2 regions of the Paenibacillus sp. J22FR21 genome follow, and region 2 is predicted to be linked to the other one. Evidence: riboswitches for the same ligand, from Rfam matches in the RefSeq annotation. Region 2 holds a riboswitch; the other holds the start of a gene.
What was found. Region 2 has a riboswitch for cyclic di-AMP ahead of AC0YNS_RS20210 (histidine kinase). Riboswitches for the same ligand answer to the same signal wherever they lie in the genome.

Region 1: another riboswitch for cyclic di-AMP. It lies ahead of AC0YNS_RS16730 (3D domain-containing protein); the one in region 2 lies ahead of AC0YNS_RS20210 (histidine kinase).

Annotation. Positions count from the first base shown of each region.
Region 1 covers NZ_JBWDNJ010000004.1:281,776-287,034, reverse strand. Annotated here, with positions in the region: gene AC0YNS_RS16745 (CAP domain-containing protein) at 1-602, shown strand, start outside; gene AC0YNS_RS16740 (TetR/AcrR family transcriptional regulator) at 743-1,369, shown strand; gene AC0YNS_RS16735 (ATP-binding protein) at 1,449-2,588, shown strand; cyclic di-AMP (ydaO/yuaA leader) riboswitch at 2,654-2,856, shown strand; gene AC0YNS_RS16730 (3D domain-containing protein) at 2,964-3,755, shown strand; gene AC0YNS_RS16725 (polysaccharide deacetylase family protein) at 3,813-4,808, opposite strand; gene AC0YNS_RS16720 (alpha/beta fold hydrolase) at 4,883-5,259, shown strand, end outside.
Region 2 covers NZ_JBWDNJ010000005.1:386,187-391,445, reverse strand. Annotated here, with positions in the region: gene AC0YNS_RS20220 (LacI family DNA-binding transcriptional regulator) at 1-636, opposite strand, end outside; gene AC0YNS_RS20215 (DUF445 domain-containing protein) at 1,035-2,294, shown strand; cyclic di-AMP (ydaO/yuaA leader) riboswitch at 2,496-2,648, shown strand; gene AC0YNS_RS20210 (histidine kinase) at 2,843-5,173, shown strand.

The DNA.
Region 1 (5,259 bases), on a different contig from region 2:
CAGTGAACAGTTCCGTCTCGTATAAGGTTACGAGCAGCGACACGATGTACAAGATCGCAACGAAATACGGGGTCAGCCTCAGCAAGCTGATTGCAGCGAATCCGAACATTGCGAACCCGAATGTCATTTGGGCGGGCATGACGATTAAGGTTCCGGTAACGACAGGTTCCTCGAACAGCGGATCGTCGAACAGCGGATCATCTAACACCAACACAGGAACCAGCACAACAGATAAGAGCACGTTTGCCGCTCAAGTCGTTACATTGGTTAACAAAGAACGTGCCAATGCAGGTCTGGGCATATTGAAATCCGATACGCTCTTGACGAAAGTCGCTTTGGACAAGGCGAAGGATATGTATGCGAACAACTACTTTGATCATAACTCGCCCACATACGGTTCGCCGTTTGATATGATGCGTGCTTATGGCGTTTCTTACTCCTATGCAGGTGAGAATATCGCGAAGGGTCAGCGTACGCCGGCAGAAGTCATGCAGGCATGGATGAACAGCCCGGGCCATAAAGCGAACATCCTCAGCAAAAACTTTAACAAACTCGGCGTTGCATATTACAACGGCGAGTGGGTGCAAGAATTCACGTCCTAATAATAAGATTAAATAGCTAAGAGCGGCCGTACATCGGCCGCTCTTTTTGCGTGTTATAAGTTGACGTTGTAATAACCGTCGGTTATTCTGTGACCAATGGTTATCAAACTAATCGAGACTAAATATGAGGTGCCGGTGCTATGACTACAAGAAGGCAACAATTAACGGAAGAGATGAAAGCAGCGATTCGTGCCGCAGCGGCAGCTTTATTCGCGGAGAAAGGGTATTCGGCTGTTACGATGCGTGAAATTGCCAAAGCAGCAGGCTGCTCGCATACCGCCATATATTTATATTTCAGAAATAAAGAAGAACTGCTTCAGCAGATTGCGATTCCCTCGCTGCTCAAGCTCGAACAGAAGCTGCAAGGCGAAATCAACAAGCCGGATACGGCGGCCCTGGATAAGCTGCTTGCCGTATGCAGCGAATATATCCTCTTCAGCCTGACGAGCGGCAGTCTGCAAACCGTCCTGTTCATGTCCGCCTCGGTACGAGTGGATGAACTGCAGCCGGAACTCGAGGTCAACGTCATTCGCAACCGACTGTTCGCTCACATAATGAAGGTATTGCATAGTGCGGTCTCTGAAGGGTCAGAGGAAGTGATGCAAGAGGCAGCATTGAATAATGGCCGGATCTTATTTTACTACCTGCAAGGCTTCATCAGCACCTACAGCAACCACTCCGAACCGACGGATGAGCTGCTCGCGCGGACGATGCCGATTTTCAAGCAAGGCATACAAACGCTGATTCGCGGTATGCGTTCACATTAAAACTTTCTCACTGAGCAGGGTTTGCAAGAATTAGAGGCGAAATCCTTAGGAAGACTTCATCACCCGGAGGGTATGAGACATGAGGCGTAAAGCCGTATATTGTAACAAGCCGCTTGCTGTGAATGTGAAGAGGAAGCTGGGTAAAGGGAATCATGGCGTGGACGATATCGATGCCAGATCTGATATGCACAATTACCAACGATTGATTAAATATTTGCCGGAGCCGATTTTTGTACATGACGGGAACGAAATCCTGTTCGCCAATCAAGCAGGTCTTAAACTGTTGAATATTACGGACAGCGGCGTCATTACAGGCGAGAAGAGCTTTCGTTACATACATCCGGATTATTGGGAGCGATCCGCAGAACGAGTTCAAGCGATTATGGAGACGGACGAGCCCAATGAATTTCTCGATTGCAAGGTGATTGCAGAAGGCGGGGAGATCATTGATGTCGAGGTATCCAGCACACGAATTCGCAATTACTTGAATAAAGGCACTGTTGTGCAGAGCGTGTTTCGCGATATACGCGAGAGGAAGAAAGAAGAGGAAGCGCTGATTCAATCGGAGAAGCTGTCTGTGGCCGGCCAAATGGCTGCAGGTATCGCTCACGAAATACGCAACCCCCTTACTTCGCTGATCGGCTTCTCTAAGTTTCTGAAGACGAAGATTGATCAATATCATGAGTATTTCGATATTATGCTTGTTGAATTGGACCGAATCAATTCGATCGTGCAGGAATTTATGGCGCTTGCCAAGCCGCAGGCCAATCAGTTCCGTAAGCATGACTTGGTCAAAATCATTCAAAGTGTATTGACGCTGCTTGAGACGCAGGCGATTCTGCGCGATGTGCAGATCGTCTCGCGTGCGGATGCCACTTCAGCGGAGCTGCTTTGCGACGAGAATCAGCTGAAGCAGGTATTCGTCAACGTGCTCAAGAATGCGATAGAGGCCATGCCGAGCGGAGGCGTAATCACGATTGACGTGAAGCTGCACCAGCAGAGCGAATTAATCGTTGAAATCATCGACCAAGGTGTAGGTATTCCACAGGATCAGCTGCCTAAACTGGGCGGCCCGTTCTTCACTACGAAAGACAGCGGAACGGGTCTTGGACTTATGATTTGTTATCGCATTATCGAAGGTCATCGAGGTCGAATGGACATTACGAGCATCCCTGAGAAAGGGACAACGGTGAGCATTTTTCTCCCGCGAAATGTATAGAAGTGGTAATTTCAAGAGCTGTTCCTGTATTTACCGGTAGGATTTGCTTTGCCGGATATGGTATTCTATTACGCGAGCCGAAACGTAACGTACGGGGGATCTTTTAGGGAGTGGCATAACTGCCCTCCGGCCTGTATTTCCGCATAAGGGAATGCAGCGCTGAACGCGCATATGGCGCTGGGGTGAATCGCTTATTCACGAAGCGTAGGGTTGAACTCCTCAATCCGAATCCGACAACTAACCTCGCAGGCCGCATGCGATAAGGAAGTTTATGACATAGCTTGTATAGCTGTGTGTCCTTCATCGCGATGACGGAATAAATCCGCACAAGCACAACGTGGATGATAGCCGTAAATCAAAAGGAGGCAATACAACTTGATGAAACATCTTTGGAAGAAAAGCGCGGTAATTGCAGCGCTTAGCTTTGCTGTTCTTACACACACGGCAAGCGCGGCATCGACGTACAGCGCGAAAGACGGCGACACCTTCTGGGAGCTTTCCAAGCAATTCGGCATTTCATTGGAGCAGATGCTGAAAGCTAATCCGATGATTGAGCCTACCAACATCTACGCGGGGCTTAGCATTGTTATCCCGGCTTCGAGTGTTGTGAAGACGTCGACGACTGCGAAGACAGCGCCGAAGGCGGAAGCGAAGGCTACTGCTAAGGCTTCACCTAAAGCAAAAGCAGTACCTAAGACAGCAGCAAAGGCAGCTCCGAAAGCCAAAGCGAAGGCTGCGCCGAAAGCTGTGAAAGCTGCGTCTAAAGCAGCAGTCGGTAAGTCGATGAAAATGACCTCCGTGGACAGAGAAGAAGAAATCATCACCATCGGCAGCAGCAATTATAACTATTCGGAAGTTGTTCAAGCTAAAGCAAGTGCGTATACAGCCGCTGCTTCTGAGAACGGCTCATGGGGCGCTGTTGACTACTTCGGTAACCCGCTTAAGCTTGGAACAATTGCAGTTGATCCGAAGATCATCCCGCTTGGCAGCAAGGTCTATGTTACTGGCTATGACCATGCCGGACTTCCGAGTGGCGGCATGATGGCCATTGCAGCTGATGCAGGCAGTGCCATCAAAGGCCAGCGTATTGATATTTTCATACCGCAATCACAAGAGCAAGCCAAGACGTTTGGCTTCCAATACGTGAAAGTATTCGTTCTGGAATAGCATATAGAGATGCAAACGGCAGCCCGGTCGGTGGGGCTGCCGTTTTGTTCGTTTCCATTACCTTGTCCGTGCACCGCGAGCCTCGGATTTATTCAGCAGCTCGGGCAGCGTGACGATCTGATACCCTTTGCTGCGGAGCAGCCGGATGAGCTTTGGCAGCGCAGCGACCGTGCCTGATAAATCTTGTCCTTCGCCGCCGCCGGCATGCTGCAATATAATCGAACCGGGCTGCAGCGTTCTCTTGATGTTGATGAGAATGGTGTTGCTGTCCAGGCCTTTCCAATCGACGGAATCCACATCCCAATTGACTACAATGTAACCACGCCGCCGCAGCCAGTCTACTTGCTGCGGCGTAATCTCGCCGTAGGGCGGCCGTATAAATTTGGGACTGTATCCGGCAAGAGGACGCAGAATCCAATCGGTTTGCCAAATTTGCTGCTCGAAGGCATAGCGGGAGATGCGTGAGAAGACCGCATGATCATACGAATGATTGCCGATAATATGGCCTTCCTTACGCATGCGCCTTACAAGAGCAGGGTGTTTCGCAGCGCGGTTGCCGACGACAAAGAAAGTCGCTCTTACTTTATAGCGAGCCAGTATTTCCAGTACCTGAGGCGTGTATCGCGGATCGGGCACATCATCGAAGGTCAGCGCCACTCTTCTTGATCCTCGCGGTCCCCATACAACGAATGAACCGGGAAATTGTTGCTGCAGCTTTACCCATGATATGGCGCTGCGTTTCTTCCTGCGTTTCTGCTCGCTGTTGAAAGAAGGCTGGGCATGCTTGGCACCGGCATTGATCCCGTGTCCGTCCGCGGCTTGCTCAGGCGTATTAGCACTGCTGACCTGCGGAAAGCCCTCAGATGAGGACCTGGCATCGTCAGCATATGTCGAGGAACTTAATAATGCGGACCAAGCAAGCAGAAGCAGCAGCACTAACACCCGCTTTGTTACAGGCATCCCGAACATGTTCTTCGTCCTCCGCTCCGTGCAAGAATAGCCGTGCAGTAACCGGTCGATCTCATTTTGCCCTGCCGTTCTATGATCATGCATGAAAAGATCCCTCTTTACACGGTTAGTCTCAAACACGTAACATGTAAGGGAATAAGTTGAAAAGGGGATAGAACATGCCAGCCATTGATATGCCGCTTCAAGAATTGAAAACGTATTCAGGAATCAATCCGAAACCTGCTGACTTCGATGCATACTGGGAACGCGCATTAACGGAAATGCGCCATACAGATGCTGCCGTCGAACTTATTCCTAGTTCCTTCCAAACGCCGCAGGCGGAATGCTTCGATCTCTACTTTACCGGCGTCAAAGGTGCGCGTGTTCATGCGCAATATGCGCGTCCTCGGAACGCGGCAGCGCCACATCCTGCAGTTGTTCAATTTCACGGTTATACCGGCCACTCCGGCGATTGGACGGAGCGTCTTGCTTATGTATCCCTTGGCTATTCCGTATTCGCTATGGATTGCCGCGGCCAAGGCGGCAAGTCCGAAGA
Region 2 (5,259 bases):
AACGAGCTCGAACGGCTGGATGCCGGCTTCCTGAAGCGCCTCCAGGAAGCCATTGCGGCGTTCCCGAGTACTTCTAAACATTTCACTGCCGCTAAGATGCGCAATGGATGTATGTCCAAGCTCAATCAGATGTTGCGCCGCGGTATAACCACCTTTGAAATTGTTCACGGTAATGGAGTAGACATCATTCTCCGGTTTCTGATTATCGATCAGGACGTAAGGAATATTCCGTCGTTTCATTTCAATAATATAATGGTCTTCTTCAATCGGTGAGAGCAGAATAATACCATCCACGCGGTCCTCTTGGATCAGATAGTGACTGTCCTCCCGGCTGATGCTCTTCGTCACAGCTACAGCGAGGAAGTATCCCTGCTCAGCCAGAATACCGTTAATCTCATTGACGATTTCATCGAAGAAAGAATCCTGCATGGTGGTCATGATGAGGCCGATAATACCGGTCTTGCCCCTTGCGAGGCTGCGAGCGGCCGCACTTGGGCGATAATCGAGCTCCTTCATCACCTCAAGCACCTTCTGTCGATTCTTCTCGCGCACAGAACCTGCACCGTTAAGCACGCGGGATACCGTGACAACAGAGAGGCCCGACTTCTTGGCGACATCGAAAATACTAACCTTCATGCGTATGCATTCTCCTCCGGCGAGTAAAGTTAAAGCGGTTATACTTTAATTCAAAAAAATATAGGATCTAATCCCGATGATAATTAACTTGTTCGAATTCAAAGTTAAAGTGCTTTAACTTTTGTTTCTTTCCCTATTGTAGTGGAGGCCTCTCTGTTTATCAAGCATAATTTCTGTTCCTTCCTATACAAGCTATCGCAAAAAGCATATAATAAATCCAAAATTACCCGTATTCATAAGCTAGAGCGCCGGAAGAACTGACGAGCGCAATGGCGACTGAAGGCGGAGGAAGAGACAGACCCCGGGTCTTGTCTCTTTTTTCTTGCTTTTAGGGCTGTTTTTGCAACTGATTCGTATGAAGTGGTATGGTGTAAAGAAGCACTAGTAGGAGGAAGAACATGGCGAACGATTCGAGAAAAAACAAACATATTGCTAATATATCGCTTGGTATTATGGCAACGGGTTTCGCGGCTACGCTGCCTTTCGGCGGCACGGGGCTTAGCTTGCTGCATGTCGGCTTCGAGGCCGGTGTCATCGGGGGGCTCGCGGACTGGTTTGCCGTTACGGCGCTGTTTCGCCACCCGCTGAGAATTCCGATTCCGCATACGGCGCTGCTGCCGCGCAATCGCAAGAAGATGTCGGACGGTATCGTGCGCGTGCTCGAGGATCGGCTGCTTGCGAAGGAGAGCATGATCGAGAAGCTGCGGCAGATTGAGCTGGCGAAGCAGCTGTTGCCTGCTCTACGCCAGGCGGCTCATTCGGCGGTACACAGCGAGCGTCTGCCTCATCTGCTTGAGGGAGCGCTGCGTACGATCGAGATGGAGAAGCTAGTCCCTATTCTCTCGGGGGAAATTCGCTCCGCGGTGGAGCGAATTGATTTGGAAGCAGCGCTGCGCGGCTTCTTGCGCAACGCCGTGGAGAATGGCGTAGACGAGCGTCTGCTCGATCTGCTGCTGGAGCGTGCGGAAGAATGGGCGAGCACCGAAGGGATGCGCCGCGAGCTGGGCAATGCGGCGATGCAGCTCGTGAAAGGGCTGAATCTGGGCGGCCTGATGCAATTTGCGGTCAACGCGTTTATCGGCTATCTGGATGAGGATCGGCTGGGCACGATGCTGCAATCCTTTATCCTAACGAAGATTAATGAACTGAAGGTTCAAGGCACGGATCGTCGTGCAGTTATTATGAAGCATCTGCATCAAGGGCTGGAGATGTTAATCTCACGTTTGGCCGAGACCGGACAGTTGAACGCGCTGCGCGATGAATTGCTTGCTTCCTTCGATCTGGATGGCGAGATGACACGGTTGTTCGAATCGCTGCGCGAGAGGGGCATTACGTTCCTTCATTCGGAGGATTTTGCAGCTAAGGTTTGGCCGATGCTGGAGGGGCTGCTTGATCGCCTGGAGGAGAACCACGGCTTGGTTCAGGATGCCGAGCATTGGTTGAAAGGGCAGATCGCCGGACTCATTGAACGCAATCACGCGAAGATCGGCTCGTTCGTCAAGGAGAACCTCGATCGTCTCGACAATGATCAGCTGGTGGAGTTAATTGAAGATAAAGTGGGGCAGGACCTGCAATGGATTAGGGTGAACGGTGCCGTTTGCGGCTTCCTGATTGGTCTGCTGCTCCGGTTAATTGAAATGGGCTTCGGTTATAACTAGCGCGAAGCAGCAGGCTGTCTCTTCTATTTCGCCTTATTTGTGAGAAACGGCAAATTAGTGAGGTAGAAGGAGAGTGCTTGCGATCTACTCCATTGTAAGCGTTATATTCGCGTCAGTTGGCTGGAAATGAGAACGAAACCGTTTGCGGCATTCCTTTACAAAAGACATGCGCAGGCGTAACATACGATTCATGCTTAATCTTCTGCTATAGCGCTGAATTTCTGAATAGAAATCGGGGGAACCACTCATCTGGGGTGAATCTTGAAGAACAGACCGCATGGTCGACGCTTCAAGTAGGGCGACTCTCACGCCCGAATCCGTCAGCTAACCTCGAAAGCGTATAAGAGAGGCAACGAATGTTCGTGCAATAGACACTTTGATGATAACTTGTGCCTAGAAGCCGCGAGAGGCGTTCCTCTGTGTTAAAGAGGCAATCCCCCTGCAGGCTTCTTTTTTGTGCGTTTTATAAGGTAAGGATGGTCACAAAGAAGAATAAGTTTGCGAAGATTATGTAAGTTTAAAGGTGTAGAAAGGAAGGCGAAGTTGTCATGGCTGGTTACCGCCGCAAAACCCCTGAAGAAATGCTCTTATCCATCTCCAAAATTCATCGCGGCCGTCTTAAAATTTATGTTGGTGCCGTGAGCGGCTCAGGCAAAACCTATCATATGCTGCGCGAAGGCCAAGCGCTTATGCAGCAAGGCATTGAGGTTGTGATCTGCGCAGTTTCGACGATGCGCCGACCTGAAACGGTGGAGCAGCTTGCTGATTTGGAGCGGATTCCGAGTATTCATTGGTACAAGGGGGACGTGGAGAAGAAGGATCTTAATTTGGATGCCATTCTGGAACGGAATCCGGAGGTGCTGCTCGTTGACGGGCTGGCGCACGAGAACCGTCCGGAAGCGAAATTCCCGAACCGTTTGGAGGACATCCAATTTCTTCTGAGTCATGGTATCAGCATCATCACGACCGTGAATGTATACGAACTCGAAGGAGTAACCGAGCTTGCGCAGAAATTGACAGGCATCACAGCGGAATGTACGGTGTCCGCGGATCTGCTGGAATTGGCAGATGAGGTGCGGTTAATCGATGCTTCACCGGAAACGATTCTGTCACGCCTAAATGAAGGGCGTTTAAATAATATTAAAGATCCCGGGCTGCTCAAGCGTGGGAACCTCGGCAAGCTCAGAGAGATTGCGCTTCGGCTGATGGCGGAGGGCGTGAACGAGTCGCTGGAGAAATACCGCGAAGAGCAGGGCTTCATCGGGCCGTCCGGCGCGACGGAGCGCATCTTGGTAGCGGCGCAGTATCACTGGAATGGTTCGATCTATATCCGGCGCGGGCAACAAATCGCCAAACGTCTTGGCGGCGACTTGGAGGTTGTAGTCTTCGTCGATTCCAGCCAGGAGCCCACGAAGGAGAGAGATGACTTCAAGCGCTCCATTCTGAAGCTGACCGAGAAGGTGGATGCCGGCTTTAGAGAGATTCTGGTTAATAATAGAAGACAAATCCCGCGTGCACTCATTAAATACGCGATGCTGATTAATGCCACCCGTATTGTTATGGGGCATTCCAAGCAGACGCGTGCACAGGAGATTGCACAGGGTTCTATCGCGGGAAGCGTGCTGAAACAAATGCGCAACATTGACGTTTTCTTCATGGCGGACAGAGCCGATCATGAGGGGGAGCGAGTACTGCCGACGAAACGGGCAACCCCGAAGATGACAGCCGAGCCGTACCGGAGGCTGAGTGCGCAAGAGGTCGAGAAGAAGATCGAGCGGATTCGCCGCGGTAAATTCAAGGTCTATGTCGGCGCAGCACCGGGAGTGGGCAAGTCCTATATGATGCTTCGCGAGGGCAATGATTTGCTGCGCAAAGAAATCGATGTTGTAGTTGGACTTATGGAGACGCATGACCGCGCGGAAACGCAGGATCAGGCCGGACGGCTTGAGGTTGTGCCTCGTCGGACAGTTGAATGCGATGGCCAGGTTTACTCGGAGATGGATGTGGACGCGATTATTGCGCGCAATCCGGAGGTTGTGCTGATTGATGAGCTGGCCTATAACAACGCACCGAGCTGCCGCAACAAACGGAGGTACGAGGATGTTCAGGAGATCCTGGACGCCGGCATATCCGTTATTGCGACAATGAACATTCACCATCTGGAAAGCTTGAAGGATGCGGTGGAGCAAATTACAGGGACTGCTGTAAAAGAGACGGTTCCGGACCTGATGCTGCGCGTTGCCGATGAGGTTGAGCTGATCGATGTGGCGCCTGACACGCTGCAGCAACGGATGCGGGAAGGTCATATTTATAAAATGTGCGACGTTGAGGACGCGCTCTGCGGCTTCTTCAAGACAGGTAATCTAATTGCGCTGCGCGAGCTTGCTTTGCGGGAAATCGCGGACGATGTCGATGAGCGACTGGAATCATGGGAACGCAACGGTTCGCTTCGCGGTCCATGGCGTCGTCACGAATCAATCTTCGTTGCGGTAACGGTGAACAAGAAAGCGGAGCGACTCATTCGCCGCGGCTTCCGAATTGCGCATAGGCTCAAAGCGGATTGGCATGTTCATTACGTGCAGACGGATGCGGTGCCTGGTGAAGAGGAGCGGATTGCAGAGCTGCAAGAGTTAACGGCGCGACTTGGCGGTACGTTCGAGGTCGAGCACAATGTCTCGCGTAACGATGTACCTGCTGCTTTGCTGGCGAAGGCGAACGTGTTGAAGAGCTCCCAAATGGTGCTCGGTCAATCCGGTCAAGGCTTCTGGAGCAAGCTGCGGAATAAATGCGTGGTCGACACCATTCTGCGTGATGGACGGCATATGGATGTGCTTGTTGTAGCGGATTTTAATCCAAACATCGAAATTGGAGAAGAATAGATACTGGGGTTTAGGTACACATTTATTCACAAGCATGGATATCCATTAAACTTGGTAATATGTGAGATTACCTGACAATTTAAAAA